2 regions of the Winogradskyella sp. PC D3.3 genome follow, and region 2 is predicted to be linked to the other one. Evidence: riboswitches for the same ligand, from Rfam matches in the RefSeq annotation. Region 2 holds a riboswitch; the other holds the start of a gene.
The links. A riboswitch is a leader RNA that binds a small molecule or an ion and turns the genes downstream of it on or off. The one in region 2 is predicted to bind cobalamin.
Positions count from the first base shown of each region.

Region 1: it holds a riboswitch for cobalamin, as region 2 does, so the genes downstream of both, ACXGSQ_RS09240 (hypothetical protein) here and ACXGSQ_RS11295 (TonB-dependent receptor plug domain-containing protein) in region 2, are expected to answer to the same signal.

Region 1 covers NZ_CM135962.1:2,134,632-2,150,885, reverse strand. Annotated here, with positions in the region: gene ACXGSQ_RS09330 (VOC family protein) at 1-183, opposite strand, end outside; gene ACXGSQ_RS09325 (TrmH family RNA methyltransferase) at 218-874, opposite strand; gene ACXGSQ_RS09320 (SIR2 family NAD-dependent protein deacylase) at 968-1,657, shown strand; gene ACXGSQ_RS09315 (SDR family oxidoreductase) at 1,695-2,429, shown strand; gene ACXGSQ_RS09310 (hypothetical protein) at 2,667-2,852, shown strand; gene ACXGSQ_RS09305 (RluA family pseudouridine synthase) at 3,083-3,739, shown strand; gene ACXGSQ_RS09300 (glycosyltransferase) at 3,777-5,009, opposite strand; gene ACXGSQ_RS09295 (heme-binding domain-containing protein) at 5,010-5,483, opposite strand; gene ACXGSQ_RS09290 (adenylosuccinate lyase) at 5,524-6,087, shown strand; gene purB (adenylosuccinate lyase) at 6,392-7,735, shown strand; gene ACXGSQ_RS09280 (hypothetical protein) at 7,746-7,973, shown strand; gene ACXGSQ_RS09275 (DUF4252 domain-containing protein) at 7,995-8,540, opposite strand; gene ACXGSQ_RS09270 (DUF4252 domain-containing protein) at 8,639-9,211, opposite strand; gene ACXGSQ_RS09265 (hypothetical protein) at 9,230-9,715, opposite strand; gene ACXGSQ_RS09260 (RNA polymerase sigma factor) at 9,702-10,211, opposite strand; gene ACXGSQ_RS09255 (S41 family peptidase) at 10,380-11,813, shown strand; partial or broken gene ACXGSQ_RS09250 (TonB-dependent receptor domain-containing protein) at 12,308-13,081, opposite strand; gene ACXGSQ_RS09245 (TonB-dependent receptor) at 13,096-13,452, opposite strand; gene ACXGSQ_RS09240 (hypothetical protein) at 13,430-13,690, opposite strand; cobalamin riboswitch at 13,720-13,964, opposite strand; gene ACXGSQ_RS09235 (ABC transporter substrate-binding protein) at 14,156-15,301, shown strand; gene ACXGSQ_RS09230 (FecCD family ABC transporter permease) at 15,302-16,254, shown strand, end outside.
Region 2 covers NZ_CM135962.1:2,579,230-2,595,483, forward strand. Annotated here, with positions in the region: gene ACXGSQ_RS11280 (T9SS type A sorting domain-containing protein) at 1-816, opposite strand, end outside; gene ACXGSQ_RS11285 (DUF5074 domain-containing protein) at 813-2,099, opposite strand; gene ACXGSQ_RS11290 (YncE family protein) at 2,120-3,208, opposite strand; gene ACXGSQ_RS11295 (TonB-dependent receptor plug domain-containing protein) at 3,212-5,047, opposite strand; cobalamin riboswitch at 5,082-5,310, opposite strand; gene ACXGSQ_RS11300 (zinc-binding dehydrogenase) at 5,519-6,046, shown strand; tRNA gene ACXGSQ_RS11305 (tRNA-Arg) at 6,373-6,446, opposite strand; tRNA gene ACXGSQ_RS11310 (tRNA-Pro) at 6,479-6,553, opposite strand; tRNA gene ACXGSQ_RS11315 (tRNA-Ser) at 6,606-6,694, opposite strand; gene ACXGSQ_RS11320 (hypothetical protein) at 6,922-7,518, shown strand; gene ACXGSQ_RS11325 (THUMP-like domain-containing protein) at 7,550-8,728, opposite strand; gene ACXGSQ_RS11330 (AI-2E family transporter) at 8,736-9,824, opposite strand; gene ACXGSQ_RS11335 (TrmH family RNA methyltransferase) at 9,975-10,478, opposite strand; gene ACXGSQ_RS11340 (hypothetical protein) at 10,495-10,686, opposite strand; gene ACXGSQ_RS11345 (DUF4159 domain-containing protein) at 10,731-11,372, opposite strand; gene ACXGSQ_RS11350 (16S rRNA (uracil(1498)-N(3))-methyltransferase) at 11,372-12,079, opposite strand; gene ACXGSQ_RS11355 (peptidylprolyl isomerase) at 12,079-12,711, opposite strand; gene tsaD (tRNA (adenosine(37)-N6)-threonylcarbamoyltransferase complex transferase subunit TsaD) at 12,895-13,917, opposite strand; gene ACXGSQ_RS11365 (translocation/assembly module TamB domain-containing protein) at 14,125-16,254, shown strand, end outside.

The DNA of each region.
Region 1 (16,254 bases), 440 kb from region 2:
TGGTATGTAAGACTTTTGTTTAATCAATGTTCCGGTTGCTCCATAAGCTCCATTGTTATCTGGAAACCAGCCCATTTTTAACCCATCAAATTCTACATCTTTAATTTCTACATTAAATACTGTTTCATAAAACGTTTTAGCACGATCCATATCGTTTACGGGAATTTCAAACCAACCTACCATAATCTGTGTTTTTAGTTCAATAAATTTACAAAATTTATACTTTCAATTTATAGCGCTCTACAATTGCATCGTAATCTTTTAACGTTTTTTTAATCCAATCAAAACGTTTTTCAATAATTTCCGTTTCGCTTAATTGCCATTCTATTGTCGATTTTCGTAATTGTGCCGTCACATGTTGAAGAATAATTGCTGCAGATACCGAGATATTTAAACTTTCCGTAAAACCAACCATTGGAATTTTCAAAAAGCAATCTGCATTATCAATCACTTGTTGTGATAAGCCTTCCGTTTCTCTACCAAAGAAAAAACAAGATTTTTTAGCTATATCAAAATCGATTAACTCACAATCATCAATATGTGGAGTTGTAGCTACAATTTGATAATCTTTCGCTTTTAAATCAGCAATACAGTCTGTTATTGAGTTATAGCGATTTAAATCCACCCATTTTTGAGCTCCCATAGCAATTTCCCTATCGATACTTTTTGAATTCACCTCTTCTACAATATTCAATTCCTGTATCCCAAACACATCACAAGAACGCATCACAGCACTCGTATTATGTAACTGATAGACATCTTCAGTGGCGACTGTAAAATGTTTTGTACGTTGAGGCAGAACGCTATTAAAACGCTCAATGCGGCTTTCGGTGAGGAATGTTTCTAAATATTCTAGAAGTTTCAAGTCTTGCATAGCTCAAAAATAGTAATTTTATAAATTGAAATACCTATGTTAAAAGCGTAAACATTCAAGTCAAGGATTATCATCAACATTAAACAGAACCACATGAAACATATAGTTGTATTAACAGGAGCTGGTATGAGTGCCGAAAGTGGTATAAAAACATTTAGAGATGCGGACGGCCTTTGGGAGGGACACGATGTTATGGAAGTAGCCACACCAGAAGGGTTTAAACGTAATCCTGAATTGGTCTTAAATTTCTACAACGAAAGACGACAGCAATTAAAAGACGTAGAACCTAACCAAGCTCATAGAGATTTAGCAACTCTTGAAAACCATTATAACGTCAGCATCATAACTCAAAATGTCGATGATTTACACGAACGTGCCGGCAGCAGTAATGTTGTGCATTTACATGGTGAACTCCGTAAAATACGAAGCTCAGGAGATCAAAACGATATCAGAACATGGACTGAAGATATCCACCTGGGTGATACCTGTGAAAAAGGCTATCAACTCCGTCCGCATATTGTTTGGTTTGGAGAAGCTGTTCCTATGATTGACAAAGCCATAGAAATTTGTCAACAAGCCGATATTTTAGTTATTATTGGTACTAGTATGCAGGTTTATCCCGCTGCAGGATTGCTAGATTTTGCACCTTCAGAAACACCAATTTATTATATTGACCCGAAACCTAATTTAAATAAAAATAGTAAAGTTCATAGTATTGCCCAGTCAGCAACAGAAGGAGTTAAAACATTATTATCTCTTTTAGAAACGCCTCCACAAAATTAAGCATCAAAACCTAAAACAAATTATAATAAAACTAGACATGAAAACAGAAAACAAAGTCGTCATAGTAACAGGCGCTTCAAGAGGTATTGGGAAAGAAATTGCAATTCAATTAGCTAAAAATGGCGCTAAAGTTGTAGTCAATTATTCTAATAGCACCACTGAAGCTGAAACCACCGTTTTAAACATCACTAAAGCCGGAGGCTCTGCGTTTGCCATTAAAGCAGATGTAAGCAATAGAGATGACGTCACGCAATTATTTGATAAAACCATTGCTAAATATGGCAAAGTCGATGTTTTAATAAACAATGCAGGCGTCATGATTTCAAAAGCAATAAAAGATAATACACAAGACGATTTTTCTAAACAATTTGATATTAACGTTAGAGGTATTTTTAATACCTTACAAGAAGCCTATTTTAAACTTGCAGACAACGGAAATATCATTAATGTTTCATCGAGTACTGTAAAATTAATGTTTCCTACGTATGCTTTGTATTCGGCATCAAAGGCAGCGGTTGAACAAATGACACGCGTCTTTTCTAAAGAAATAGGAAGAGGTATCTCAGTAAATGCCATTGCCCCAGGAGCCACAGAAACTGAATTATTTTTAAACGGAAAGTCTCAAGAATTTATAGATAAACTCAGTAGTATGAATGCATTTAACAGACTAGCAAAACCCATTGATATTGCCAGAGTTGTTGTGTTTTTAGCAAGTGACGATTCTAAATGGGTTTCTGGTCAGGTTATTGGAGCCAACGGAGCTTTAGTTTAAATAGTTATAAAGGATTGTACAAAATTAAAAGTTAATATTGCGTCTTGCTAATTAAAAAAACGTCATGAAATTAGGAAAAATTTAGAATTATTCTATAGTTTTTGCTTATTTTAGTTTCACCTTTTTTAATCTACTTTTAGACATTAATGTTCTTTAAAAAAAAAAACTTCCTAATTTTAGGTTTAAAACTGTAACAAATATTGAAAACAAATTACTAATACTTCAAACTTTAAAAAGATGAAAACAATAACAAAAAAGAAAACGTTACTCCTAATATCTATTGGAATTTTTGTCGTTGCAATATCTCAAATATTTTCTCAATTGACAGAATTACCAGATTTAGCAAAAGGTTCATTTATTGGAATAGGAATTGGGTTGTTACTAACGGGGTTAATTTTTGGCAACTTTAAAACGGTTAAATAACCTTCATTATAAAGACCAAAATTAAACGAACCGAAATCCATATTGTACCAAAGCGTTCTACGACTATTCGACTTCAAGAATATGGTGTTGGTATTTTTAAGACATTTCCCACAAAATCTGCTTTAAAAAAGGCTTTAAAAAAAAATCATATTACTGTAAATGGAGAAATTGCAACTTCAGCTACATTTATAAAAGGAGGGGAATGTATTACCTTATCGGTTCCTGAAAACGTGAGTCCAAAAAAGAGATTGATCTTTAAACTCAAGGTGCTGTTTGAAGATGATTATTTAGCTGTCATTCATAAACCTGGTGGAATTTTAGTAAGTGGCAATCATTTTAAAACTATCGCTAACGCTTTAATCCAGAATTTAAAACGAAGTCCACTCGATGACACAACTCAACCACAACCTGTTCACCGTTTAGATTTTGCAACTACGGGTATTTTATTGGTTGGAAAAACAAGTCGTAGCATTCGTGCTTTAAATCAACTTTTTGAAGATAGAGCCATTAAGAAAACCTATTTTGCGGTTACGATTGGTAACATGAACACCGAAGGCAGCATAACTACAGAGGTTGACGGAAAGCCTTCTCGGTCTAATTATAAAGTCCACCAATCTGTTAGCTCTGAAAGATTTGGTCAACTAAATCTCGTAGAATTAGAACCCTTTACTGGTCGGCGACATCAATTACGCAAACACTTATCTGGCATAGGAAATCCTATATTAGGAGATAAAGATTATGGTATAGCATCCCTTATTTTAAATGGAAAAGGATTGTACCTCCACGCCTATTCTTTAAAATTTATTCACCCATTTACCAAAGATAAGCTATATATTAAAGATGAATTCCCCGAGAATTTCAAAAAAATATTTAGTGTTTTACAATAATTTAAAGTCTAATGCTGAGTGTTGGTTTATTACAGACTCACTTATTCTTAGCCTCAATCCATTTACTCATATATTTAGTACTCTGCATCGATTGGTGCATAAATAATTGTCCTATAAAGTTGTGTTCACGATGTGCATTTAGACCGGTGGACAATTCTATTAGTTTCGATGTCAATGCTTTTTCGAAATCCGTTTTATTAAAACGTTGGTTTAAAACTGTAAATCCATGTAACTGCTTCTCTTTCCAAAGTTCTGCTTCAGTATAAAGTTCTGTTGCTTTTTCTGCAAAAACCTCAGGATTGTCTGCAATAAACCCGTTCTCATCAAAATGACCAAACATCCCTTCTGCGGCAATACTTGTCATAACACATGGAGTTCCGTTTTGCATCGCATCAACGAGTTTTCCTTTTAAGCCTGCACCAAAACGTAAGGATGCCAAACAAATTCTTGCATTTCGCATGACGTCATCCACCTCTTTTGCAAACCCCTTAATAAAAAATCCTTCTTTGGGTTTATTCAGTTGCGTTACTTTTTGAGATTCGTAAGCCCCATAAATATGCAACTCTGCTTTTGGCAATTGCTGTCTTATTAATGGCCAAATTGTTTGCTTTAAATATAAGATAGCATCATAATTTGGCGCATGTAGAAAGTTACCGATAGTTATAAAATGTAGTCTTTCTTCAAAAGTTGGTAATTGTTGTATTTCAATTTCAGAAATAGAATCTAATAAAAATGGCAAATAACAAAGTAAACGCTTATCAATATTAAACTGTTGGGTTAGAATTTCAATTTCGGCTTCAGAAATCATGATGCTTAAATCGCAACGGTAAATGCTAGCAATTTCACGCTTGGTTGTTTCATTTTGTAAATTAGACAAGGTAAGATTTTCATTCTTTTTTAAAGCGACTTCCCTAGCCTTTCGTAAACCATGAAAATCTTCCGTATCTAAAATTCGTATAGCATCAGGACATTGTTCTGCAACACGCCAACCGTATTGTTCTTCTGTCATAAAACGATCAAACAACACTACATCTGGATTCATTTTTTTTACAAATTCATCAAACGATGAATCATTTAAAAGAATCGCTTCACTAATCACTCCAATCGACGATAAATCGAAAGTATTACCTGACGTTTTTGCCGCAGAGACAAACGTAACGTGGTAATCTTGATTTTGAAATTGTTCTATTAACTGAAGTATACGACTACCTGCAGCTGAACTTTTGGGCTCTGGCCAAACAAAACCAATAACTAAAAGCGTTTTCTTCAACTATTGCGGTTCTTTTAGAAATACATATTTTAAACGCACTGTATTTGCCCAAGCCACAACAGTTTCAATTTGTTCTGCTGACAATTTAGCTTCACCATGCGTCCACGTATAACTATCTAAAGGCATTTCCTTGGCTTCTACCATTTCAATTAACTCCTCAAATTTATGATCCTTCTTCTTATCCGAATAATCATTCCATTTAGAAACATTAAAATGTTTTTTTCCATCAGTCACATGTTCATTTAACCAATAATTAACGGGAGTAATATTATTATACCAAGGGTAACGTGTAGTATCGCTATGGCAATCCAAACAAGCATTTTCCAATATCGTTTTGACTTCATTTGGCGGACTAGTATCCCTAAAGAAGGCATCTACAGTTGTAATATCCCCTTCATTTTTATCAGGTCCAAAAAATTGAGCTACAATAAATACTAATAAAAGTAAAAGTCCTATTTTCTTTATAATCTTCATAATTGATTATTTTTAAAGCTCTAAATTAATCATTTTTCTTTTGACAAAAGCAGAACTATACAAAGAATTGAACTACGTCACTCATTCACGAGAAAAGCGACTAAAATACGCCAACCTACTCATAGATAATCCCCAATTAATCACACCACTTTTAGACATTCTTTTTAATGTGGACGATAAAATTTCGTGCAGAGCCGCTTGGGTTTTCGAATTTATGTGCGGTAAAAATCTCAATGCCATAATTCCACATCTCAATACCTTTACAAAACAGATAACAAGAGTTCATTTAGATTCGGCCGTTAGACCTGTCGCTAAGGTCTGCGAATATCTAACCAAAGCCCATTATTCTCAAACTAATAATCCCATTAAAACAGCCCTTTCCGAAACCCACAAAGAACACATCATAGAAGCGTGTTTTGATTGGATGATTACTGACGAAAAAATTGCACCAAAAGCCTATAGTATGAATAGTTTGTATCTCTTAGGTACAGAATACGACTGGATTCATCCTGAATTAGCTATTATTTTAGAACGTGATTATGAACTGCAAAGCTCAGGTTTTAAGGCTAGAGCAAAACATATTTTGAAGAAGATTAGAAAATGATGGTAATTGTTGGTAGCATCTTTATTTTAAAAGCTAGATTATAAAGTACCTTTTATTTTGCTTTTATCTGTGCTTCTGTTTGTCAACATTTCACACGAAGCTCTAAAAACGCAAGACAGAAGACTGTAACTGAGACTGAAAAAAAAATTTCAAATGATCATAGAAATAACTTTATTAAAAAAAACGCGAAACAAACTCATTGACTCAAAACTGAAGACAAAATACTATAAATTGAATACTGTTATTGACACTGCTTATTCCAACTAACTTTCTTATATTTGATGCTTCAAAAAAACCAACACAAATGGCACTTTCTTCTCTTAATGCAATTTCACCAATCGATGGTAGATACCGATCTAAAGTTGAAGCTTTAGGTCACTATTTTTCTGAAGAAGCACTGATTAAATATCGTGTTTTAGTAGAAATCGAATATTTTATTGCCTTGTGTGAGTTACCTCTACCACAATTAGAATCGGTTTCGAGTTCTATTTTTGAAGATTTAAGAGCTATCTATAAGAATTTTACAGCGGTTGACGCTTCAGCTATTAAAGAGATTGAAAAAGTAACCAACCATGATGTAAAAGCGGTTGAGTACTTTATAAAAGATAAATTTGATGCTTTAGAGTTATCTGCATATAAAGAATTTATTCATTTTGGATTAACCTCTCAGGATATCAATAATACAGCAATTCCTTTAAGCATTAAGGATGCGATGAATGATGTTTACGTCCCTGAATATTTAGCATTATTAGAAAAAATTGAAGGTTTAGCAAACGATTGGGCACATATACCAATGTTAGCAAGAACACACGGTCAACCAGCATCGCCAACGCGTTTAGGAAAAGAAATTGAAGTTTTTGCGGTGCGATTAAAAGAACAATTCAATTTATTGAACGACGTTCCAAGTGCTGCTAAATTTGGTGGTGCAACAGGAAATTTCAACGCTCATAAAGTCGCCTATCCTAATATCGATTGGAAAGCTTTTGGAACTAAATTTGTTCAAGAAAAATTAGGATTACATCATTCGTTTCCAACCACACAAATAGAGCATTACGATCATGTTGCAGCTTTATTTGATGGTTTAAAACGTATTAATACAATAATCATTGACTTGGACAGAGATATCTGGACGTATGTATCGATGGATTATTTTAAACAAAAGATTAAAGCTGGTGAAGTCGGAAGTTCCGCAATGCCACATAAAGTAAACCCTATTGATTTTGAAAACAGTGAAGGAAATTTAGGAATTGCAAATGCTATTTTTGAGCATCTGTCTGCCAAATTACCATTATCTAGATTACAACGTGATTTAACAGATAGTACGGTTTTAAGAAATGTAGGTGTGCCTTTTGGTCATACATTAATTGCGTTTAAATCTACTGTAAAAGGTTTAGGTAAATTATTACTAAACGAATCTAAATTTGCTCAAGATTTAGAAAATAATTGGGCTGTAGTTGCTGAAGCGATTCAAACCATTTTAAGACGTGAAAGTTATCCAAATCCTTATGAAGCGTTAAAAGGGCTAACGCGAACTAATGAATCCATTACACAAAGTTCTATTTCAAATTTTATTGATACCTTAGAGGTTTCGGATGCTATTAAATCGGAATTAAAAGCGATTACTCCAAGTAATTATACTGGAATCTAATTTTAAATTTGTGAAACTTTTCCCATTATCAACAGATGCTATTGCCTTAATTTGCGTAACGCTTATAACCTTCAGTATATTTATAGCTGGTTTATTAGATGTGCTCGATTATATGATTATAAAGGGAGTTCTATTCTTAGGTTTTGGAACCATGTTTATTTTTGCGGTTAGCTATGCCTTAAAAAATGATATCAAAAAAAATCGTCCTGAAGATACTTCTCAAGACGATTCACATTAACATTTAAATAAAATTGTCAGTTTATTTAAAAAAGTCTTTTAAACCATTTAATTGATTTTCATCAAAATCTGCCTTTTTTAATACAGATCCTAAGGACATTAATTTGCCTGCATTCATATCATCTCCTAAAATTCTGGCGATGATAAAACCTTTATTTTTAGCGTTTCCAAAAATAACGACTTCATCAATATTCTCTATATCGCCTAAAAACTTCACCACAAATTTTCCATCTGCAGCATCACCCCCTCGCATTAACTCTTCATATTTAGGATCTTTAAGAATAGTATTAACTTTTTCTAATTCTAATTTGTAATCTTCAGCATCTGTATCAGCTTTCATAAACGTTAACACATTCAACTTATCTACAGAATTATAAGCTTCTTTCTGTTCTTCCGTCAAGTCAACATTTTCAACATTAACAAAACTTGTTGGCACATCAAACGAAGCAAAACCTGGTTTTAATTCGTTATCAACGTAATAGGTCTGCAATGTAGGCCCTTGATTACAACTTGTAAAAGCTGTAACCAAAAGCAACATTACTATTGATTTTTTGATTGATTGTATCATGAGTTTATTTCTATTATTTTTTTAATGACTAATGTAGTTCACTATTCATCTTTCGATTGAATGTTAACGTGTTTAGCATGACTTGTCATTAGTTATATTTATTGTTTTTTCTCTCCAGCTTTCTTCAACTGCTCACCACCTGGAATATCCATTGAATTCGTGATTTTCGAAATTTGTCTTAAATCAATATCACCAGTTAAAGACAATACTACAGTTTCAAACACACGTTTCTTACCGTTAATTTCGATGTCTTGTCCTTCGGTTAATTCCTTAAGACCTGACATAAACATTAATAATTCTTTTACATGGTTTTCGTCTTTACCTTCTTTTACGTAAAATTTCACTGTTTGATCACCATCTTTAAAACGCATTAACTCTTCAAGTTTAGACGATTTTAAATAAGAATCTACTGTTGCTTTCATATCTGAAGACACTTTATCATTTCCTGTTGTAAAAACCTTAAGACCAGTTATTTTCTTAACCATTTCCATAAACTCTTTCGCTTCCGGGTCATCAATATCCATATCTATAGTGGCCAACATTCTAAATGCTTTCTGATTAATTACAAAGGATGCCACCTCTTCAATGTCCTCGTATTTATCGAATATACCTTGAGCGAACGTCAATACTGGTGTCAATAAAAGCGCCGTTATTACTAATATTTTTTTCATAATTTCTAATTTTTAGTTTTACTTGTTTTTTAAAATTTTGTTTGTCATTGTACTAAATTGACTTAGCTTGCTTGCTTGTTGAGCACCTTCGTTGATATTATCACCAACTAAAGCTAAGTTGTTAAATTGTTGTTTCCCTTCATTCATTCCTAAAGAAATTAAACTCAAAGCTTCCATGGTTTGGTTATATACCAAAAGTGCTTCTTGTTTTTCTTGTTCTGTAGGCCCCATAAAGCTTGGTACAACTAAACCAATCATAAGAACGGCAACAGCTGCGACAGAAATCCATTGATACAATTTTGTTTTCTTAGTGTTTAATGGAACGTCTTTGGTACACTGCTCTTTTTGTGATTGCGAAAAGTATTGAAACATGGGCTTGTAATGCTCAAATTCTGGCGCTACATTATCCCCGTTGAAGTACGCTTTTAACTGCGCTTCTTCTTGCAGAGAGGTTTCTGCGTTATGATACTTTTCTATTAATTTTTCTATATTATTTAATACCATGTTGATGTGTATTAGTTAATTTTTCTCGTATTGTTTTTCGTGCTCTCGATAGATTTACTCTAATCGCTGTTTCATTCATATCTAGTATTTTAGCGATTTCTGCAAAATCGTATTCTTCAATATCTCTTAACTGCACTATTATTTTTTGTTGTTCTGGTAGGTCTTCCATGATTTTAGAAACCCAATCCATACTGTCTTTAGCTTCAACTTGTTTTTGTAAAGACGTATTATTATCTGTGTAATTACTATGAACAATTTTTAAATTCTGTGCTTGTTTCGATTTTAGGCGATCTAAGCAAAAATTCTTGGTCATGGTCATTGAAAATGCTTCCACATTTTTATAGTCCCCAATCTTTTTGTTATTCTTCCATAATTTCAAAAGTATTTCTTGTGTCGCATCTTCTGCTTCTTCACGAGAAACCAGTAATCGTTTTGCTAAACGAAATACTTTATCCTTAAATGGCATTACTAAGCTTACAAAATCTGCTTGCTTCATTATTGTTTTGATTGGTTGATAAAGTCGATTGTTATTCGCCTTCACTATTACGACGATACACTTTATGTTTTGTTACAAAGATTTCTTTATTTTACAATATTGTAAGTAAATTTAGAGTTTTACACTTAGATATAAGAAATTGCTACTTATTAAAACGATTAACAACCTATGAAAAAGATTAAGACTTTACTGCTCGCTTGTATTGCTATGATTGCAATGACAAGTTGTTTTGAAGACATGGATGATAATATTATAACTGCTAAAACCATAGATATCAATGATTTTGTTTGGAAAGGCATGAATGTGTTTTATCTCTATAAATCTCAAACCCCAGATTTAGCAGACGACAGATTCTCTACTGACGTTGATTACACTAACTACTTAAGCGACTTTAGTAGTCCTGAAGACTTATTTGAATCTTTAAAATACAACCCTGAGACTATTGATCGATTTAGTAGAATTTATGATAACTACTTCGATTTACAAAACCAACTTGCCGGTATAACTTTAAACAATGGTATTGAATTTAATTTATATCGTGTACCAGGAAGTGAAACCGAAGTTTTTGGAGCTATTACCTTGGTCCTAAATAACAGCGTTGCTGATAATTTAGGTTTACAACGTGGGCAAATTTTTAGAGGTATTAATGGTATTCCTTTAAACAATAATAGTATCGATGATCTTAACGATCCAATATATCAAAATTCTTTTACTCTAAATTTTGCAGATTACAACACTAATGGCACTCCAGACACCGAAGACGATACCATTACCTTAAATGGTGAAAGCGCTGATTTAACAAAAACCGTGTATTCAGAGAACCCTATTCATAAGTCACAAGTATTAAATGTTAATAATGTTAAAATTGGGTACTTAATGTACAATGGGTTTAATCAAAATTTTGATAGCGCCCTAAATAACGCTTTTGGTGAATTTAAAGCTGCCGGAGTTTCAGAACTGGTCTTAGATTTTCGCTATAATGGTGGTGGTTCTGTACAAACTGCAGCTTATTTAGGAAGCATGGTTACAGGACAGTTTGATGGCGAAATCTACTCGAAATTATTTTACAATGATAATTTGAGTAGCAATAATGAAACGTATAAGTTTACGAATTCAATAGCAGGCGTTGGTGCAATTAACAGTCTTAATTTATCTAAAGTCTATGTACTTACAACAAATAAAAGAACGGCTTCTGCCAGCGAACTTGTTATTAATAGCTTAAAAGCGTATATCGAAGTTATTGTTATTGGGGAAAATACTGTAGGAAAAACACAAGCCTCACGAACCATTTATGACTCCCCCGATTTTACCTTAGAAAATGTGAGCCTAAGCCATAATTATGCCATGCAGCCATTAATAGCAAATTCAACAAATGTATTTGACGCTCTTGTGCCTTCAACAGGCTTGGTTCCTGATATAGAAATCAGTGAGTCTCCAAGTACATTAGGAACTCTAGGGGATGTTAACGAACCTCTTTTGTCCGCTGCAATTGAACATATGACAACCTCTGGACGTGCTACAAATCAGACCGATAACAGTTCGACGCTTATAGAATTAAGTAGACCAATATCTCCTTTAGAACAAGATATGTATATTGATTAATTTTCTATTTATAATAAAAAGCCGCTTCTACAAAATGTAAAAGCGGCTTTTCTTGCTTATTAGAAACTATAATTAATTAAAATATATTTTTGAAGCACCTACACCAACACTAAACGTATTAATTTCTGTCCCTGAAGATATATCATACACTAATAAGGTACTATTTCCTGTAAAGCTAGCATCGGTTACAAATAACTGATTATCATCTACAGATAAGCCATAAGCATAACTCGTACTTAAATCAAATAAAGACGTTGTTGGTAAACTTGTAGCATTATCAGCTAAACTAATGACATCCGCTTGTATGCATACGCCAAGTTTATATTGGCTTTATGGTAAGGCACATAAATTAACTGTTTGTTGCTTTCTAAATCTTCTGAAATGTTATATGCATAATTGAATTGTAGTGATAGATGATGTTCCTTAATTTTTTTAGAAACATCTAAGCTTGCTTCTGCACCATAGTTTTGTGTTTTAGCAATGTTTTCCGGACTCTAAAATCCCGAAGTATTCGGCTTCCATTGGATAAAATCGGTGGTCTTTATATAAAAAGCGTTTAGATTAAGTTTGGCATTTTTATATGTTATGTCTTGTCCTAAATCAATTTGATATGAATTTTCAGGCACTAAATCTAAATTACCTCCAGGCTGCCAATACAAATCGTTAAATGTAGGTATACGGTAGTTTTTAGACCCATTTAATTTCAATTTATAATTGTTGGAAACCTCATAGGCTACATCAAAAGAAAACAACAACGGACTTTCAAAGCCTGAAGTTACATCCTGTCTTAAATTTAACCCATATTGCCATTTCCTATTAGGAGTATATTGAAGTAACGCTGTCGTTGAAAATTCTTTCCGGTTAGGATCACCAAAACTACTCCCGCTACCTTCGTAATAATTATAAGACACTATCGGTTTCAATTTTAAATCCGTTAATAAATCAATATCTGTCGTATAATTAAAGAGGTAAGTATTTACCTTTCCGAAGGTATAATTCTCGGTGTTTTTATTTCCAAAATATTTAAAGTGCTCTTGTAAATGTGCTACTTTTAATTTCGAAAAGACCTTATCTCCTTGATGTGACCATTCTAACATGGTTCTAAAGTTTTGATCCTCGTATTTAGCTAAAGAAGGTGAACTTAGGGTTCCTGAAAATTCGCGTTCTCCTAAAAACGTTTGATGATAAAGTTTTAAGACATCTTTATTGGATAAGACATAACCGGCGTTAGCATTAATACTTCCATTGTAATACGCTCCGTTTGTATTGCGTTTATCTGTATTTAGGTACTGTCAGAATCAATATAATTAAGTCCAATATTAAAAGACCATTTGTCTTTGGCATAAGACGACAAATAACTGAGATTCTTAGTATCATAACTTCCATAAGATAAGGTTACGGTATTATCAAAATGAGGACTAAAACTTAAAGTATTATTTAAATGAATACTACCACCAATGGCACCACTACCATATTGAACGGATCCACCACCAGAACGTATCACCACACTTTTAAAATTAGTGGTATTAATGGTATTAAAATCCGTTTGCCCCGTGAGTTGCGAATTAATAGAAATCCCATTCCGTATCACAGCCGTTTGCGAAGCATTAGTACCTCTAAATGACGGAGAAGATACCATAACCATTCTCTTTAAAATAAAGATTAGAATTAAAACGTAAAATATCGGTAAATGAGCTTCTATTTTGTTGAAGTAAAGAATCATTAAGCACAGTCACTTTGTAGCCATGAGCAAAGCGCTTTAATTTCACATCACTCAATACAACTTCATCCAGTTTCTGAATAGAATCAGTGGATGTTTGTGCCTTAGCAACGCTACCAAATAATAGCAATAAAAATAAGAGTACTACACGTATCATTCTGCAATCACTTTTATCCCGAAAGTTTGATTTTATTGTTGAATAAGGCAAGTCTCCTCACTTGTTTCTTACGATTTCACCTTCCCAACATAAATGTCAGTGGTTTTGAAGAAAATAATAAAAAATGAGAAGCTCCATCTAATTGAGCATAAAACTCACAGTTGCGGAAACAGTAAATGAATGAAAATTTCCGATTTTAAACCGTGCCTCTTTGCACTTGATTCCCTTTTAATCTAATTGGTTAGATATTAGGACCTAATTTCAGATCAAAAATGGAATAAAGTTACGAGATTAGTCATCCTTTTTCTTATTCATTTTATAGATTAAATAAATGAAACCGATTAAAAAATGTGCTAGGATTATTCCTGCAACGATATATAGTGTTAAATTTGAATCGTCTCTCATGACTGTAGTTTTAACAAAGTTAAAAATTCAAAACTTAAATATTAGTTACAAAGGTTACATATGAAAATCATTAAGTTCTTAATTCTTCTGCTTATCGTTAGTGCATGTAAAAATGAAACTAAAAACGATACCATTTTACCTCAAACAGCAACCAAAGCCATTCCTTTAAAATATGCCGAAGGTTTTAAAATTTCGCAATCAGATAAAAGTAAAACCATAGAAATCACTAAGGCGTGGCCAGAGGCAGAAAAAACATATACCTATTTATTACTTACAAAAGAGCAAGCTGCAAAAACCACTTTTAATAAAGCCGATTATGATGGAGTCATCATTACTCCAATTACTAAAACGGTAGTAACGTCTACAACACATATTCCCGCATTGGAACTTTTAGGAGTTGAAGAAACCTTAATTGGTTTTCCTGGTTCAGATTATGTGTCCTCAAAAAAAACAAGGCAGTTAATTAACGCTGGAAACGTAAGAGAGCTAGGAAAAAATGAAGGTATTAATACAGAAGTTTTACTCGCTCTAAATCCAGATGTTGTTGTTGGCTTTGGCGTTGATGGTGTAAACAAAACCTTCGAAACCATAAAAAAAGCGGGGATTCCTGTCATTTATAATGGGGATTGGGCAGAATCTTCAGCTTTAGCAAAAGCCGAATGGATTAAATTCTTTGGTGTACTTTTTAATAAAGAAAAAGAAGCCGACTCTATATTTAATACTATTGAACGCGATTATTTAGCGGCAAAAGCAATTGCAAAGCAAGCGAAACATCAACCCACAATTTTAAGTGGAGCGATGCATAAAGACGTATGGTATTTACCAAATGGTTCTAGTCCTGAAGCCCAATTTTTAAAAGATGCCAATGTTAATTATTTATGGAGCAATACCACAGGTAATGGTAGTTTAGCTTTAAGTTTTGAAGTGGTATTAGACAAAGCTAAGGATGCTGATTTATGGCTGAGCCCTTCTTACTATTCTAGCTTAAAACAATTAGAAGAAACGAATGCATTATATACCAATTTTGAAGCTTTTAAAACCAAAAACATCTATAGCTTCGCTAATACAACAGGAGAAACGGGTGGTGTTTTATATTATGAATTAGGAACAGCTAGGCCCGATTTAGTTTTAAAAGATTTAATAAAAATTTGCCATCCCGAATTGCTAACAGATTATACTCCTTATTTCTTTAAACGTCTTAATTAATTGGGTAAACAAAAAACATATCGACTTCAATTTACCTTGCTCGCATTCGCTTTATTGGTTTGCTTTGTGGTCAATATCAGTTTGGGTTCTATCAATATCCCCTTAAAAAGTATTTTTGGAAGCTTTTTTGGATCTGTAGAGTCTTCTTCAAACTGGAACGTCATCATCATGGATTATAGATTGCCAAAAGCCATAACAGCTATTATGGTTGGTTCAGGTTTGGGGATTTCCGGATTATTGATGCAAACACTATTTCGAAATCCCTTAGCAGGACCATTTGTATTAGGTATCAGTTCGGGAGCTAGTTTAGGAGTGGCTTTAGTTATTTTAGGCTCAGGATTGTTTGGTGGCTTATTTGCTACTGCTATAGCAACGAAATGGAGCATTGTTATTGCGGCGAGTTTAGGAAGTTTTCTAGTTTTACTAGCTGTTTTAGCGGTTTCTAATAAAGTGAGAGACACTATGGCTATTCTTATTATTGGATTAATGTTTGGAAGTATTACGGCTGCTATTGTGAGTGTACTATCTTACTTTAGTTCCGCAGAACAATTACAACAATACATCTTTTGGGGATTTGGAAGTTTGAGTAATCTATCTTGGAGTGAACTTTTAATTTTCTTCTGTATTTATGCTATCGGACTCATATTGAGTGTCGCCTCCATAAAAGGACTAAACAGTTTATTACTTGGTGATAATTATGCCAAAAGCCTCGGTTTAAATTTAAAACAAAGCCGATTTATCATCATTGTCGCTACCAGTTTAATTGCAGGAACCATCACTGCTTTTGCGGGCCCAATTGCATTTATTGGTTTGGCAATTCCGCATTTAACACGTCAAATCTTTAAAACCACCAACCATAAAATATTGTTACCTGCCGTATTTTTATTTGGTGGTATTGTAATGCTTATTTGCGATACTATTGCACAAGTTCCAAATAGTGATTACACCTTACC
Region 2 (16,254 bases):
TTTTCCAGTAGTATTGATGTGTAATTCATTTGAAGCGGGATTAGGATAGATAGAGATTGCTGAATATGCTTCATCGTTAATACTTAAAGATTGCTGATTAATAACGCCTATACCATCTAAATCAAATCCACTAGAATAAAATGGTGTTGAAAAAGGATCATTAATAGCGTTACCAAAACTATCATATCTAGCATAAGCAGGATCGATGCTTCCAACAACATCGATAATTTTAATGTGTGTAATATTATTTTTGTTTAATAAAGGATTATCTTCTATATCAGATAAATCAAAAGGTGTCCCAAAAAGACCTCTGTATTTTCCTGCAAGATTATTTAAGTATGTAGGGTCAACATTGCCAAATCCATCAACTTGAGTTTCTGTCTGTGTTTGGCTATGCGATGGAAATCTAAAATAATTAACACCATCAGAACTTACTTCAACAAAGGCTAATTCTAGAAAAGTATCACTAAAACTGTTTTCAAAAACAGCAAAATCAAAACCATCACCATTCGTTATTGGTGTTTCAAAAGTTAATATAGCTTCACCAGCATCTCCTAAACTCACTACATTATTAGTTGCTATACCTAGCGCATTTTCTGCAACTCCATAAGTCGCATAATTACTACCATTGTGTTCTTGCGAAGGATTCGAAATATTTACATATCCACGTTGTAGTTCGATACCAGTAGCCCATGCAACAAAAATATTACTATCTGCAGGAATAGCAGTGGATCCAGGTTGCCCTGCGGCAGGAGCGTAACTTTGGGAGTGTAAAATAAAGCTAGAACATAAAAAAATAAAAACTGTTTTTATCATCTCACAATTAATTTTAGAGTAGTAGAATTTCCTTTTATTTCAACATTAACTAAATACATCCCAGGTTCTATACCTTCTAAAGCTATTGGTTGTGTATTAGTGTATTTTACGTCTTTTACTAATTTTCCAGATACATCATATAGTTTTACAGTAGCACTTTCTGTAACGTTTAATTGAAAACTTCCTGATGCAGGATTAGGGAATATAGTTGTGTTTTCAAAAGCATAAGTATTGACGCTTAAAGTTCCTTCGTTTTTGTAAACTCCGTTTGGAAGTGGTCCTACAGTGTATTCTGTTAGTAAAATTCCATTTTCGTTATAAACAAATACTTTTCCTGGGGTTACATAATCTACGGCATCTAATAAATAGAATTTGTTGTCCACCTTGTCAAATCCATATGGAAGTTGTGCGTTGTTAGATGAATTAAAAGCCACTGTTGGTAATGTAGTATCAGTTGAAGCCATTTTGTAAATATCCCCATTTAAAACATAGTATAAATGCGTATCATCTATTGCTAAAAAACTGGGGTGTTCTGAAGTTTGAAAATCTATTGTAACATGGTTTTGATAATCTGATAAATCTATTTTGTGAATGCTTCCGAGAGTTTCATCTCCTGTCCAAGCTTGTTTTCCGCTTGAAAGTACATATAGATAATCATTATCAACTTTTATCGTTGTCGGAACATCTCCTACAGTAATTGATTCAATACCACCTGTTGCTATGTCAATTACAGAAACAGAATTACCGTATCCGTAGCCACCTTGATGGGCTACAAACAGTTTTCCATTCTTCTGTATAATTTCTTCTGGGCCTTCAGCAACAGAGATTGTTTCAGTAACAATATTTGTTGCTAAATCGATTACAGCAACGTAGTCGTCAGTAGTATCGGATGGATCTCCCCAATTGGTTACATAAGCGTTTCCATCATAAAAAGCAATATTACGTGGACCACTTAATTGATCTGAAATACTTGCTGAAAATTCAAAAGTAGTGCTGTTCATTACTTTTATTTCATCACTATAATGAAGTATTACATAGGCAAAATCGCCATAGAACCCCATTCCTTGACCTGTATTTCCTAATGTCATACCTGGATTTTGAGTAGTGAAAATATTATTGTCTAATGTTCCGCTTGCATCTATGTGAGAAACTGAAGCCGTATTAGTACCGAATAAACCTTCGTTTAGGATAAATACACCACCAGAGTAGTCTTGTGCATAACTACTTGCAGAAAGTAGAATTGCTGTTAAAATGTAAAATGTTTTTTTGTAATAGTTCTTCATGTTTTAATAGATTTAATTAGTTATAGATTGTTGAAATAAAATGCATTTGGAATAATTTGAACTGAAAACTGATTTTGTAAATCACCATAGCGATTATAAATAAATACTTCACCATTAGAGGTGTAATCTTTAGCGTCAGCAATATAAATAGTGCCTTCATATACCTTAAAAGCATAAAGAATTTCTACACCATCTGCTTCAGGTGAAAAAATAGGGCTTTCAGGAAGTTGAAAAATATTACTATCTATCATGTACACGGAGTCATCGATGGTATAATACAATAGTCCATTTTCAAACTCGAGATGGTTAGGGTGTTGTTCTTCTTGAAAATCAAGTACTGTTGTTTCATCGGTATTAGATAGATTGATCTTAAAAAGTTTAGCTAGAGTTTCGTCTCCTGTCCAAGATGCTTTACCAGAGCACATCACATAAAGAAAACCGTTGTCAATTACCATTCCGTCAGGTACATCTGCTACAGTAATAGTATTCAAAACACTTTGTGATGCTACATCAATAATGCTTATAGTATTGCCATAGCCATAACCACCTTTGTGAGTGACATAGAGTTTACCGTTATCTAATAGTATTTTTTCAGGACCTTCCGCTACCGGAATTGTAGCTTCTATAAGGTTTGTATCTAAATTTAAAACAGCAACATAATCGTCATTAACATCATTTGGATCTCCCCAATTGGTTATGTAGCCTTTATTGTCACTAAATTCTATATATCTAGGATTTACAATCATATCGCTCACCGTTGCTATATATTCAAAAGTGTAGCGGTTAACGACTTCTACAGTAGCCGAATTATTTACTACGAGATATGCGTTTTCACCATAAAAACCCATGCTTTGCGCCGTATCACCAAGACCCATTCCGTTTACTTCAGAATAAATAGAATTATAAACTTCGCCTGTATTGTCTAAAAATGAAACAGAAGCATTAGAGTAGCCGTATCCACCTTCATTCAAAATAAAAATTCCATCGGTATAATCTCCAGATGGTGGTTGTACGGAAATAGGATCGTCTCTATCATCACTAGTACATGATGTCATAGTGATTAAAACTAACATTAGCAGACTAGCGAGTTTGTAAAAATATTTTTTCATTATTTAAAATTTTAGATGTAAATAGAAATTGAAATTCCGACCAGGCATTGGGCGGTTGAGAACGCTTTCGTAAGATTCGTTCCAGAAGTTTAATATTTGCGCGCCTATTTTATAGTCTCGATTTTTTCCTAATGTGTATTCGGCTCCTAAATTAGCCACCATATAACTATCTAGAATATGTTCGGTAGCATGATCTGTGGTGGTAAAAACCTCATCATTATTAAGGTATTGATAATAGGCTGAAATTCTTTTATAGTTATACCCAAAAGAAGTGGTGAATTTGTAAAACGGAACATAGATGAGCTGTTTGCCTGTTTCTTTATTTTCTGAAACAGTATAAGCAAAGGTTGCAGAACCGGTGAATTTGTGATTTCCAAATGATTTCTGAGTTGTAATGACAGATTCTAGTCCGTAAATCTGAACTTTATTAGTATTTTCTGGTCTAAAAATACCAGAGCTGTCAGGTATCCAACGTAATAAATTTTCTACGTAATTGTAATAACCTGTTAAGGAAATAGAAAGATTTTTAAAATTGAAATTATTGCTAATTTCACCTTGATAAGATTCTTCTGGTTTTAAGTCCGGATTGCCAACACCTTGCCAATACAAATCGTTATAAGTCGGGATTCGGAAGTTTTTAGACGTATTAATTTTTAGTTGATAAAAATCAGTAAGCTTCGTACTAAAACCAGCAGAATATAAAAGTGGATTTCCATATTGCTCATTCGTTTCTTGGCGTAATCCTAATTCATAAAGAAACGTTTCAGAAAGGACATGTTTAAAACTGATTAAAGCAGCCGATAAGTTGCGTGTTTCTGAAGCAATATTAGAACCTTGACCATCATTGTGAGTGTAATTGATTCCTGCGGTAAGCAATATCTTATTAGAAAGGGCAAAGTCTAGTCCGTATTTAGAAATAAAACTCGTCACCTTTCCGTAGGTGTAAAAGTCATTGTCTATGTTACCAAAATAACGGTATTCTTCTGTTGTGGTTGCTATTTTTAAATTAGACTTAAACTTACTAAAATGACTTTCCCATTCTACGAGAGAGCGTGTGTTAAAGTCCGTATATTTTGTTTTTAAGGCGTTTGGTGTTGGTACTGAAAAATTCCGTCTACCATCATAAACATTAGCGAAAACCTTAAGTGTGTTATTTGAATTTAATTTAGAAGTTGCAGCTAAACTGATATTAGTATTATGATATTGACCATTAATATTGATACGGTCCGTTTCTGGGTAGGGATAATCATTATCAGAAGCATTTCTTGCAATGCCAAAAAGCACACTAAATTTTTCTGATGAATAATTGGTTTGGTAATCTATACCATAGGTATTAAATGCTCCGTAATTAGCAAAAAGTTCATTATGAAATCCTTTATTAAAACTGAGTTCATTTACCAGATTAATAGAGCCTCCAATTGCGCCACTTCCATCGGCAACACTAGAGCCGCCTGGTTTTATTTCTATTTTATTATAACCACGTGTATTTATGGTATTAAAATCGGTTTGTCCGGTGGTTTGTGAGTTAATGTTTATGCCATTCCAAAGTACAGAGGTTTGTGATGCTGTTGTACCACGAAATGAGGGGGAAGAAACCATGCCTAAACCATTCTCTTTAAAATAAACCGTGCTATTAAAGTTTAGAAAATTAGTTAGAGAAGCTTGGTTTTGTTTTAAGACACTATCTTTTACAATAGTTACATTTCTTGTATAGGTAGAATCTTTAAGTCGGTAGGCAATAAGGCGCACCTCTCTCAAAGCCGTGATGGAATCGGTTTGCGAATGAAGCATAGACGAAAAACCTATGCAAAATAATATGGTGCATACAAAATATCTCATAAACCCGATGCTTTTTACCCGAAAGCCGCTGTGTTAATTGTTGGTAATATTGGCAGGTCTCCTGACTCGTGTCCGACTAATGTTCCTTCCCATTCTAAAGAACAGTGGATGTATGAAGATTTTCATTAGTGGCATCCCAAATGGGACAAAACTTACAGTTGCGGGAACAGTTCAGGATTATTAAGTTAATTACTATTTTACCTGATTCCCTTTTAATTATATCTATAAAATTATAGACATAAACCAATAGAGTGCAAAGGTAAATAATTATATCTAAATTTAGATTTAAACCAAATTTTTATTAGATATTATTTCTGCGTTTTATAAAGCTAACAACATTATTTTTATGAGAATTCTAAATGAGCTCATTTTTAGATACAAACAAATAGAAAGCTTTATAAAACAAAAGTAGATTTCTTCTTCTTCTTCTTCTTCTTCTCTTGTGGTTCTTGTGAGTATTGTAAAAAACAAGTGTATGCACATTGTAAAGATGGAGGTTGGATTTTAGGGTATATGATTGATGGAGTGCAAGCTGAATATGTAAGAGTTCCTTATGCCGATAATAGTTTGCATAAAGTGCCTGAAGATATTGATGATGAGATTGCCGTTTTATTATGTGATATTTTACCTACAGGACATGAAATTGGGGCTCAGTATGGTAATGTAAAACCTGGTGATGACATTGCTATTGTTGGAGCAGGACCTGTTGGAATGTCTGTACTTTTAACCGCACAATTTTATTCTCTTTCTAAAATAATTATGATTGACTTGGATGAGAACAGGTTGAAACTAGCTAAAGAACTAAGAGCTACACATACCATTAATTCTGGAATTAAAAATGTTGAGGAAGTAATTAAGCGTATCGTTGGAGAAGAAGGAGTGGACGTTGCTATAGAGGCTGTTGGGATACCTGCAACCTGGGATATTTGTCAAAAGATAGTAAAACCAGGAGCACATATTGCTGATGTTGGTGTGCATGGTAAAAAGGTAGGTTTTTAAATTGAAAAATTATGGATTAAAAATTTAACCATAACAACAGGACTTGTAAATACAAATACAACACCTATGCTCTTAAAAACAGTTTCTGCGGATAGTTCCGATTTAAAGAAAATGATAACACATCATTTCTCCTCTTTCTGAATTAGAACAGGCTTATAATGTATTTTTAAATGGAGCTGAAGAAAAAGCGCTCAAAATTATGGTCTCAAATGATTAATTGAAAAGTTAGATTATAAATATTAAGGGATCAATCTTTTGTAGTACGAGTATTTATTAGGTAAGTAATAAACACAAAAAAGCCTCAACATAAATGTTAAGGCTTTTTGTGATCGCACTAGGATTCGAACCTAGGACCGCCTGCTTAGAAGGCAGGTGCTCTATCCAGCTGAGCTATGCGACCATTTAGAGTAAACTCTAAAAATTCAATAAAAGTCGGGGTGGCAGGATTCGAACCTGCGGCCTCCACGTCCCAAACGTGGCGCGATAACCGGGCTACGCTACACCCCGAATTGATTATCTTAAATATTACATACAGTCGCAAAAGCTGCAGTAAAATTTGCGGAGAGACAGGGATTCGAACCCTGGGTAAGTGTTTCCACCTACGACGATTTAGCAAACCGCTCCTTTCGGCCACTCAGGCACCTCTCCAATATTTAAAAGAACATATCCTTTAATTGCGGATGCAAATGTAACGCAACATTTTAAAGAACGCAACAATTTTTTTGAGTTTTTTTATAAAAAATATAGGATTTTTTTTTGTCATATATTTAAGTGTATATTTATCAGAGGGATATAAGAATTTTTAGCCTTTTTCTGACTCCAATTATTTGTGTTTAATCATAAGAAAGAGTTTGTAATACGTTTAAAATTGTAAAATGTCTAGTTATAAAAAGGATAGAGCCTTTACGGATTATGTGCATAAACATATAGCAACACCACGTATTTATAAATTAATTCAGTGGCAAGAAGTTCGATTAAAGAAAAGTTATGCTCAGTATATTGATATGACTGATGGCATCGATTATGTCTTTAGGAAAGGGAATGCGATAAAAAGTGTACAAGAACGCTTTAGAGAAGAGAAATATAAAGCATTTAATGATTTTACAATCCGATATAGACGTGATGAAAATAAATATGAAGAGCGTCAGCAATCTGAGTATTTTAAAATGAAGGCACACTATTTTACGTATGGTATATTAGATTGCTCAAAAAAGGAAGTAAATGCATCGTCTAACTTTCTAAAATATGCCATAATAGACTTAAAAAAAGTCTATGAAAAAATTGATTCAGGTGCTATATTAATTTCCGATAATGGAAAAAATAAATGTCACATTATAAATGGAAATCGGATTGAGTGTCCTGTTAAGTATAATACAGACGGTTCTTCATCATTTTTTCCAATTGATATTTCTTATTTAGTTAAACTTTGGGGAAATGATATGGTGGTTGCTGAGAAGGGTTTCTTGACTTAATTCTAATCAAGAATAGTTGTATAAATGAGCTTTACACTTTAGAGCACCGTATAATAATTTTTGAATCCTTACAATCGGTAGTAAAAAACAGATAGATGTTTCCGCCGTCTTTGACTTTCAATTTTTTGCGAATATCATTTACCGATAGGGGGAAGTTTCGTATTGTAATATTGGCTTTTGTGATGTTTTCTTTTGAAAATTGTTTTTTATTAAACGGAATGATATTTTCAATTTTAAATCGTCTTCCTGGAAATGGTATGAGCATTTCAGAGGTATATAAATGCGAGTGCTTATGCAATTTGTCTACATTCAAAACTGCACTTATAGAATTAAAACTACCCGATTTTAAAACGGCTGCATTTGGCTCATAGAGATAAGTGAGAGGTTGGCTGTAATTGACTTCAGCATTGGGTTCGTCATTGAATTTAAAATCAAAAGTTTGTGTATTATCTTTTGTTAAATTGACTGTTTTTATAACGACATTGCCTTTAAAATTGCGATTCTGAATCCAAAGTAGTTCTTTAACCTCATTATTTACAGCAACTACATAAATTTCTTTTACGTGGCTTAAGTCTTTTAGGGTAGCACTTAAATCTAATAAAGGTGAGGTTTTTATTATTATGTTGTTAGCTCGTTCAAGAAATAACTTTTGATATATTTTTATGTTAGGTTCGCAATCTGAAAGTAAAAAAACTTTTTGTTTAGAATCATCACGACGCGATGGATCTACATAGATCCAATCTAAAGGTTTATCAATACGTTTTAAGGCTTCGATTCCATTTTTATTGAGACATGTGATGTTTGAAATTTTAAGCGCTTCTAGGTTGTGTTTTACAAGTTCGGAAAGCTTAGCGTTAATTTCACAATGTGTAACATGTGTTACTTGTTTTGAAAAATAATAAGCATCAACTCCAAATCCTCCTGTTAAGTCAATGAGGTGTTTTCCTGAAATTAAACTAGCTTTAAATTTGGCAGTTATTTCTGAAGACGTTTGTTCAATATTTAGTTTATTCGGAAAGTATATGTTATCCGTATGAAACCATGTTGGTAGTTTTTTTTCGCTACGTTTTTTGGCTTCAATTTGTTCAATGACTAATTTAGAATCAATAGTATCAAAAGGCACACCTTTCAATAATAATTCTGAAATGTTAGATTTTAAATTGTTGTTAATAAAACGTTGTATATCAGTATGTAGTAGGTCTTTATTCAAAATGTAATTATAAACCTTTAGTGAGTTTTTGAACAATATTGTATTCTGATAAAAATTCTTTTAAAACTACTTTTAAGGCGGTGTAGGTGGGTACAGCGACAATCATACCAACAATACCAAATAAAATCCCAGCAATCATAATTACTAAGAAGATTTCTAGTGGATGGGATTTTACACTTTTCGAAAAAATATAGGGTTGACTAAAGAAATTGTCAACCAATTGTGCAAAAATAAAACCAATCATTACATAGGTGGTTTTGGGTAAAATAACCTCACTAAAACTTTCACCTAAATTACTAGACATACTTAATAAAAACATCAAAAAACCACTAACTAACGGACCAACATAGGGGACAAGGTTCAGTAAGGCGCATAAAAAGGCAATAACAATGGCGTTGTTAATTCCAAAGATTAATAATACAATGGTATAAATAACGAAAAGAATTAAAATTTGAAATATAAGCCCAACAAAATAGCGTGATAATAGATCTTTTATCGTTGTGATTGAACGCTTGGAACGTTCTTCATTTCCTTCTGGAATAAAAGTCATTAAACCTGCTTCAAATAGCTTGCTATCTTTTAAAAAGAAAAAAGAAATAAACAGCACGGAAAATAAACCAATACTAAAACTGCCTAAACCACTTACAAAACTGTTGAAAAAGTCGGGTATAATTGCAAAATCGAGTTTTGAAAGCAAGTGCGAATCTTCTATAGATTGTTCAATGTCTATATTGTTAAATTGGAAATAGGTAATGATTTGATCATAAAGATGCTCAATATTCACCTGTAATTGTTCAATATTTAACAAGGCTAGATTTTGACCTTGTTCTATAATCAATGGAATAAAAAGACCAATGAGTCCAACTAAAATACCTAGAAGTATGGCCATGGTGGTAACCACTGCAACGGTGTTGTTAAATTTTAATCTGTTCCTTAAAAATAAAATGATTGGTCGTCCTATGAGTGAAATAACAACAGCAATGCCGATATATATTATTACAGATTGAATTTTAAAAAGAAAATATAACACCAGAATCACGGCAACAATTATTCCTATTGCTCTTAAAATACCGTTAGTAATGGTTTTTGAATTCATGTGTTTGTTTTTATTGTTTTTAATAGGACACATGCTGTTCGCTATTAATAATCTGTTTGGTTAAAAATTATTTAATATAAGCGTTTCATATGATAAATATAGTTAAAGCTATTGACATACTTAGATTGTAATTAAGACCGTGTAGTAAATTTAAGAATTAATTTGCTTCGTAATTTCGTAAAGAGCAATACTTGTAGCTTGCGCCACATTCATGCTGCTATTGTTTCCATACATATTGATATGAACAATGGCGTCAACTTGTTTTAAAATAGTTTCTGAGATGCCAAAATTTTCATCTCCTAAAACAATCGCAATAGGTTGATTGGTTTGTAATTTAAAATCGGATAAAGCCTGACTCGTCTCTGTAATCTCTAAAGCAATCAAATAATGATTATTTGCTTTAAGCGTTTCGACTTGGGGTTCAATAGCATCTTCAATTCGGTAATTAACATACTTTTCAGTTGAACGAGACGTTTTAGTTATGCGTTTACCAAAAGGAATATTAGAACCACAAAAAATAAGTTCCTCAACACCAAAAGCATCCGCAATCCTAAATAAGCTTCCAATATTTGGAGCATTAGTGACATTATCACAAATTATTGTGATAGGGAATTTTTGTTTTTTGAAGTTAGAATTGTAGTGGGTGAGTTGCAAGAAAAAAGGATTAGTGTTAGTGGTATTTTTTAGATGTACAGGTCATTGATAAATGTGTTGGATAACATCCAAAACAACCACATTGGTAGTGGTAATTGTCAACCCCAATATTATATGTATGATTATTTATTGTTTCCATGGATTGAAACGTAAAAGTTAAAACTAATAACAACGCAATAATTTTATATTGAAGTGAAATTTTTTTCATGAGGAGTTAGCCTTTAGTTGCGTTTTATTAGTGTTTTTGATTTTTTAATTTTCAAAAGCATATTTAATAATATTAGCACCCATTTTTAAAGCCTTCTCTCTTACCTCCTCAGGGTCGTTATGTACTTCTTGGTCTTCCCAACCATCTCCTAAGTCCGTTTCAAAGGTAAATAGCAATACTAATCTGTCATCTTGAAAAATCCCAAAAGCTTGAGGCGCTTTGCCATCGTGCTCATGGATTTTAGGTAAACCGTTTGGGAATTCAAATGCAGAACTAAATATTTTGTGATCCTTAGGTATTTCAATTAACTCATTATTAGGAAATACTTTTTTTAGTTCTTTAGTAATATAAGGCTCCATGCCATAATTGTCATCAATATGAAGAAAGCCACCTGAAATAAGGTAGTTTCTCAAATTTTCGGCATCATCATCACTAAAAAAGACGTTGCCATGACCTGTCATATGTAAAAAAGGAAACTGAAAAATATCGATGCTTCCGGCTTCAACTGTCTGAACGCTTTCGTTAATGTTGGTATCTATAGTTGTGTTACAAAACTTCACCAAATTTGGTAAAGCTGTAGGATTACTGTACCAATCGCCTCCTCCTTTATATTTTAGGATTGCGACGTCTTGAGAAAACAAGAACAACGAAAAAAGCATAAAGAAAATAGAGGTATATAGTTTCATTAAAGTTCATTTAAAAACGCAACAGAATGACAAGCAGCAATGGCCGCTGTTTCTGTACGCAAGCGTGTCTCACCCAAAGTTACAGGAATAAAATGGTGTTGCAAGGCCATTTCGATTTCTTTAACGCTAAAGTCTCCTTCTGGTCCAATTAAAATGGTACAGTCAGAACCTGTCTTTAATTGCGATTTTAAAGATTTTTTATCTGTTTCTTCGCAATGAGCAATATAAATCTGATCTGTAAAATATTGATTAATATAGTCTTTAAATGCCATTGGAGCATTTAATTTTGGTAAATAACATTGTAACGATTGTTTCATGGCAGACTGAATAATTTTTTCAAAACGTTCCATCTTTATCACTTTCCGTTCGCTGTGTTCACAAATGATAGGAGTGATGGATGCTACTCCGATCTCCGTTGCTTTTTCTAAAAACCATTCATATCTGTCGTTCATTTTAGTTGGAGCAACAGCTAAATGCAAATTGTAACTTCGTTTAGGTTTTAGGTGTTTTGATGTTATAGCAACAGTACAATGTTTTTGATCCGCTAATGTAATTTCTGCAGTAAACAACCAGCCTTTTCCATTGGTGATATGTAAGTTATCACCAATGGTTTTACGTAAGACTTTTGCGATATGTCTGCTTTCATCTTTATCAAAGCTAAAGCTCGTATCGTTTTCTGAAATATTTGAATTATAAAATAACTGCATTACTCTATATCTTCTGTGAATTTTAAGACCGTTATCTCCTCAATAGGTGTTTGGTTTTCTGTTTTAAGAACTAAGTAATATGTTTTATTCTCAATGTCGTCTACCATAAAAGCTTCATTAACAGGGTGGCTTTCTTTAAAAGCAATGCGGTCAAAAGCTTCAGGCATCTCACCTGCTTTTATCCAACCAGTATCACCTCCCATTCTTGCTGTTGGTCCATAGGAGTTATGTTTTGCTAAGTCCTTAAAGCTATAACCTTGAATGTATTGTGATAAAATTTTCTTACGTCTAGCTATGGCGTCTTCATCAGTAGAGTTTGCCGCATTAAACAAAATAATTCTGAATTTTGAATAATTAACTTCAGCTTTGTCAATAACCTTATAGAACGTTTTTTTAAAGTCAGTTCTAATCACTTTTTTACCACCTTTAGGCATGTTGAACAACTCTTCAGCCAATCTTGTTTTATGTTTCGCTCTATTAAACGTAAATAACTTGCCTTTTGTAGGTTTGTTTTCTTTTAAAAATGAAGCGGCCTGCTCTGGAGTTGAAATAGAGTCTAATTGTTCTTCTAGTCCTACTTGAGCAAAAGCGAATACAGGTAGTAATAATAAAAGTGTAAATAATTGTTTCATAATTTAGAATTAAATTTAGTTAGATTTTGGGTTACTACAAAACAACTAAATTTTAAGATAGTATAGAAGTAAAGGTTGTAAGAATGTTAACAGAAGTTTTAACAATGAAGAATTAATAGTTTCTTTTGAGTACATAAAAGCTGCGATAAACTAAACGTAATCTTACCGTTTAGCGGCTTGGTTTTAGATTTTCAATCGCGCAGTCGCCATCACATCAAAATTTGAGAAATCGTTTTCTAAGTACTTCAAATAACCAACAATGGCAATCATTGCCGCATTGTCTGTAGTGTATTCAAATTTAGGAATGTAGGAGGTCCATCCAAATTGTTGTTCTGCATTTTTAAGTGCTTTTCTAATGCCTGAATTAGCAGAAACACCTCCGCCAATGGCTATGTGTGAAATACCTGTTTGCTTAACAGCTAATTTCAATTTGGTCATTAAAATACCAATGATAGTATACTGTATGGATGCACAGATATCATTTAGGTTTTCTTCTATAAAGTTAGGGTTCGCTTTGACTTCACGTTGAACAAAATAGAGAATGTTGGTTTTTAAACCAGAAAAACTAAAATTCAGACCATCGACTTTTGGTTTTGTAAATGAGTACGCTTTCGGGTTTCCAAGTTGTGCACGTCGGTCAATTTCTGGTCCAGCAGGATAGCCCAAGCCTAATACTTTTCCACTTTTATCATAAGCTTCACCAACAGCATCATCAATAGTTTCGCCTAAAACTTCCATGTTAAAATGCGTATTCACTTTAACAATCTGTGTATGGCCACCAGAAATGGTCATCGCAAGAAATGGAAAAGGTGGTTTTTTATGATCTTTTTCGTCTATAAAATGTGCCAAAATATGCGCTTGCATATGGTTGACGTCTATTAACGGAATATTTAAGCCGTAAGCTAACGACTTTGCAAAAGAAGTCCCGACCAATAAAGACCCCATTAAACCAGGACCTCTAGTAAAAGCAATAGCGCTTAACTGTTCTTTTTTTATTCTGGCTTTTTCAATGGCTTGGTGTACAACAGGGACTATATTCTGCTGATGTGCACGAGATGCTAATTCTGGTACAACACCACCATACTCAGCATGTATTTTTTGATCTGCTACAACATTGCTTAAAATCTGGTCGTTACAAAGGATAGCTGCAGAGGTGTCATCACAAGATGATTCAATTCCGAGGATATAAATATTTTCTTTTTTCATAGTCGATTTTAGGCACAATAATTGTTAATTTTACCAGTTGTAGTCCAATGCCATATTTAACAACGTATTGTAAAGACAAAGGTAATAAGAAATCATTAAGTAAATCTCATAAATTCTATCAAACGGATACTCAAAATAATAGGAAAAATAATAGGAATCATTCTACTCCTGTTTTTTATTTTGTTTTTAGTTTTATCCATTCCTGCAGTGCAAACTAAGCTAGGGAAATATGCCACAGAAAGCATTAATAATGATTTTAAAACTAACATTAATATTGGTAGAGTAGGTCTTCAACTCAATGGTGATATTCAATTAAAAGAAATCCTAATTAGAGATTATAAGAAAGATACATTAATTAGTATTGGGGAATTAAACAGCTCAATCATCAGCTTTCAGAATTTATTAAACAGTAAACTCAACTTTGGAGATATTGATCTAGAAGATGTCATTTTTAATTTGAAAACGTATAAAGGAGAAACCGACACTAACCTAGATGTCTTTGTGGCAAAATTTGATGATGACAATCCTAGAGTGGGGCCAAGTGAATTTCTGTTTTCTTCTAGTGATGTTTCTATTGAAGGAGGCACGTTTAGGTTAATTGATGAAAACTTGGAAACTCCAAAAATCTTTGAATTCACAGAATTAAATGCCAATACCACTAATTTTTTAATTAATGGTCCTGAAGTAAGTTCTCGAATTAATAAATTTAGTTTTATTGACAGTAGAGGAATTGCCGTTAAAAATTTAATGGCAAATTTTGAATACACATTAGACTACATGACGTTTGGTGATCTTAATATAAAAACAGAACAGTCTGAATTAAAAGGAGATTTAAGATTTAACTATAAGCGTGAGGATTTAAAACATTTTACAGACAAAGTAAATGTCGTTGCTAGTTTTAGAGATTCTGATATTTCTTTAACCGAACTTAACGTGTTTTTTGACGAATTTGGTACCAACCAACATGCGGCTTTTAATGCTGATTTATCAGGTACTTTAAATGATTTGGTGGCTTCAAATCTTAATGTTAGTACAACGTCTAATACACGAATAATAGGGGATATAACGTTTAAAAATTTATTTAGTAAAGAAGACGATAGTTTTGCGTTACATGGAAAGTTTCAAAATTTAGCTTCAAATTATAGGGATTTAACAGCGCTGTTACCAAGATTATTGGGTAATTCTATTCCAAGTGTAATTTCTAAGGTTGGTAATTTTAATATTAAAGGAACCTCTTATATTACTGCAAAACGCGTTGAGGCAGATTTAGAAATTGATACCGATTTAGGATATATAAAATCCAATTTACAGCTGACCAATATAGACAATATTGACAATGCAAATTATGTAGGAAATATTGTGTTAGATGAGTTTAATATAGGAGAACTTATCAATGATCCCTTAGTAAAAAACGCATCTTTAAACCTCGATGTCGATGGTAAAGGTTTTACTATCGATAATTTAAAGACCGATGTAAAAGGAGATGTGTTTGTATTAGACTATAATGGTTATACGTATAGAGATATAGCACTATCTGGTAAACTTGGAAATAGTATTTTTAATGGAATTGTAAAAGTAGAAGACCTTAATTTACAACTAGATTTTAATGGATTAGCGGATTTTTCTGATGATCTCAAGAAATTCGATTTTAAAGCAAATGTGGGCTATGCTAACCTAAGCAACTTAAATTTCGTAAAACGAGATAGCATCGCTGAGTTTAGAGGTTTAGTGACAATGACTGCTACTGGCACAACTTTAGATAATGCCGTTGGAGCCATTAATATAAAGAATACTACTTACAAAAATCAAGATAGTGATTACAGTTTTCAAGATTTTGATATTGTGTCTTCCTTTGAAGCTAATGAACGTACGATTTCTATTAATTCTCCTGATATCATTAACGGAAAAATTACAGGGCAATTTAAAACAAAAGATATATTGGGTTTGGTTGAGAATTCTGTTGGAAGTATTTATACCAATTTTGTGCCTAATGTGGTTGATAAAGACCAATACATTAATTTTAGGTTTAATATTTATTCAAAAATTGCAGCTGTCTTTTTTAAAGATCTAACACTCGGCAAAAACACCTTTATTGAAGGCCGAATTGAAACTGATGAAAAAGGTTTTGAGCTCACCTTTAATTCCCCTGAAATTAAATTCAAAGATTATTTTGCCAATAATATTAACGTAAGTATTAATAATAGTAATCCGTTATATAACACTTATGTAGAAATTGATAGTCTTAGTGCTGGTATTTATAATGCTTCTCAATTTAGTCTTATTAACGTTACAAAACGCGATACCTTATTAATTAAATCCGAGTTTAAAGGAGGAACA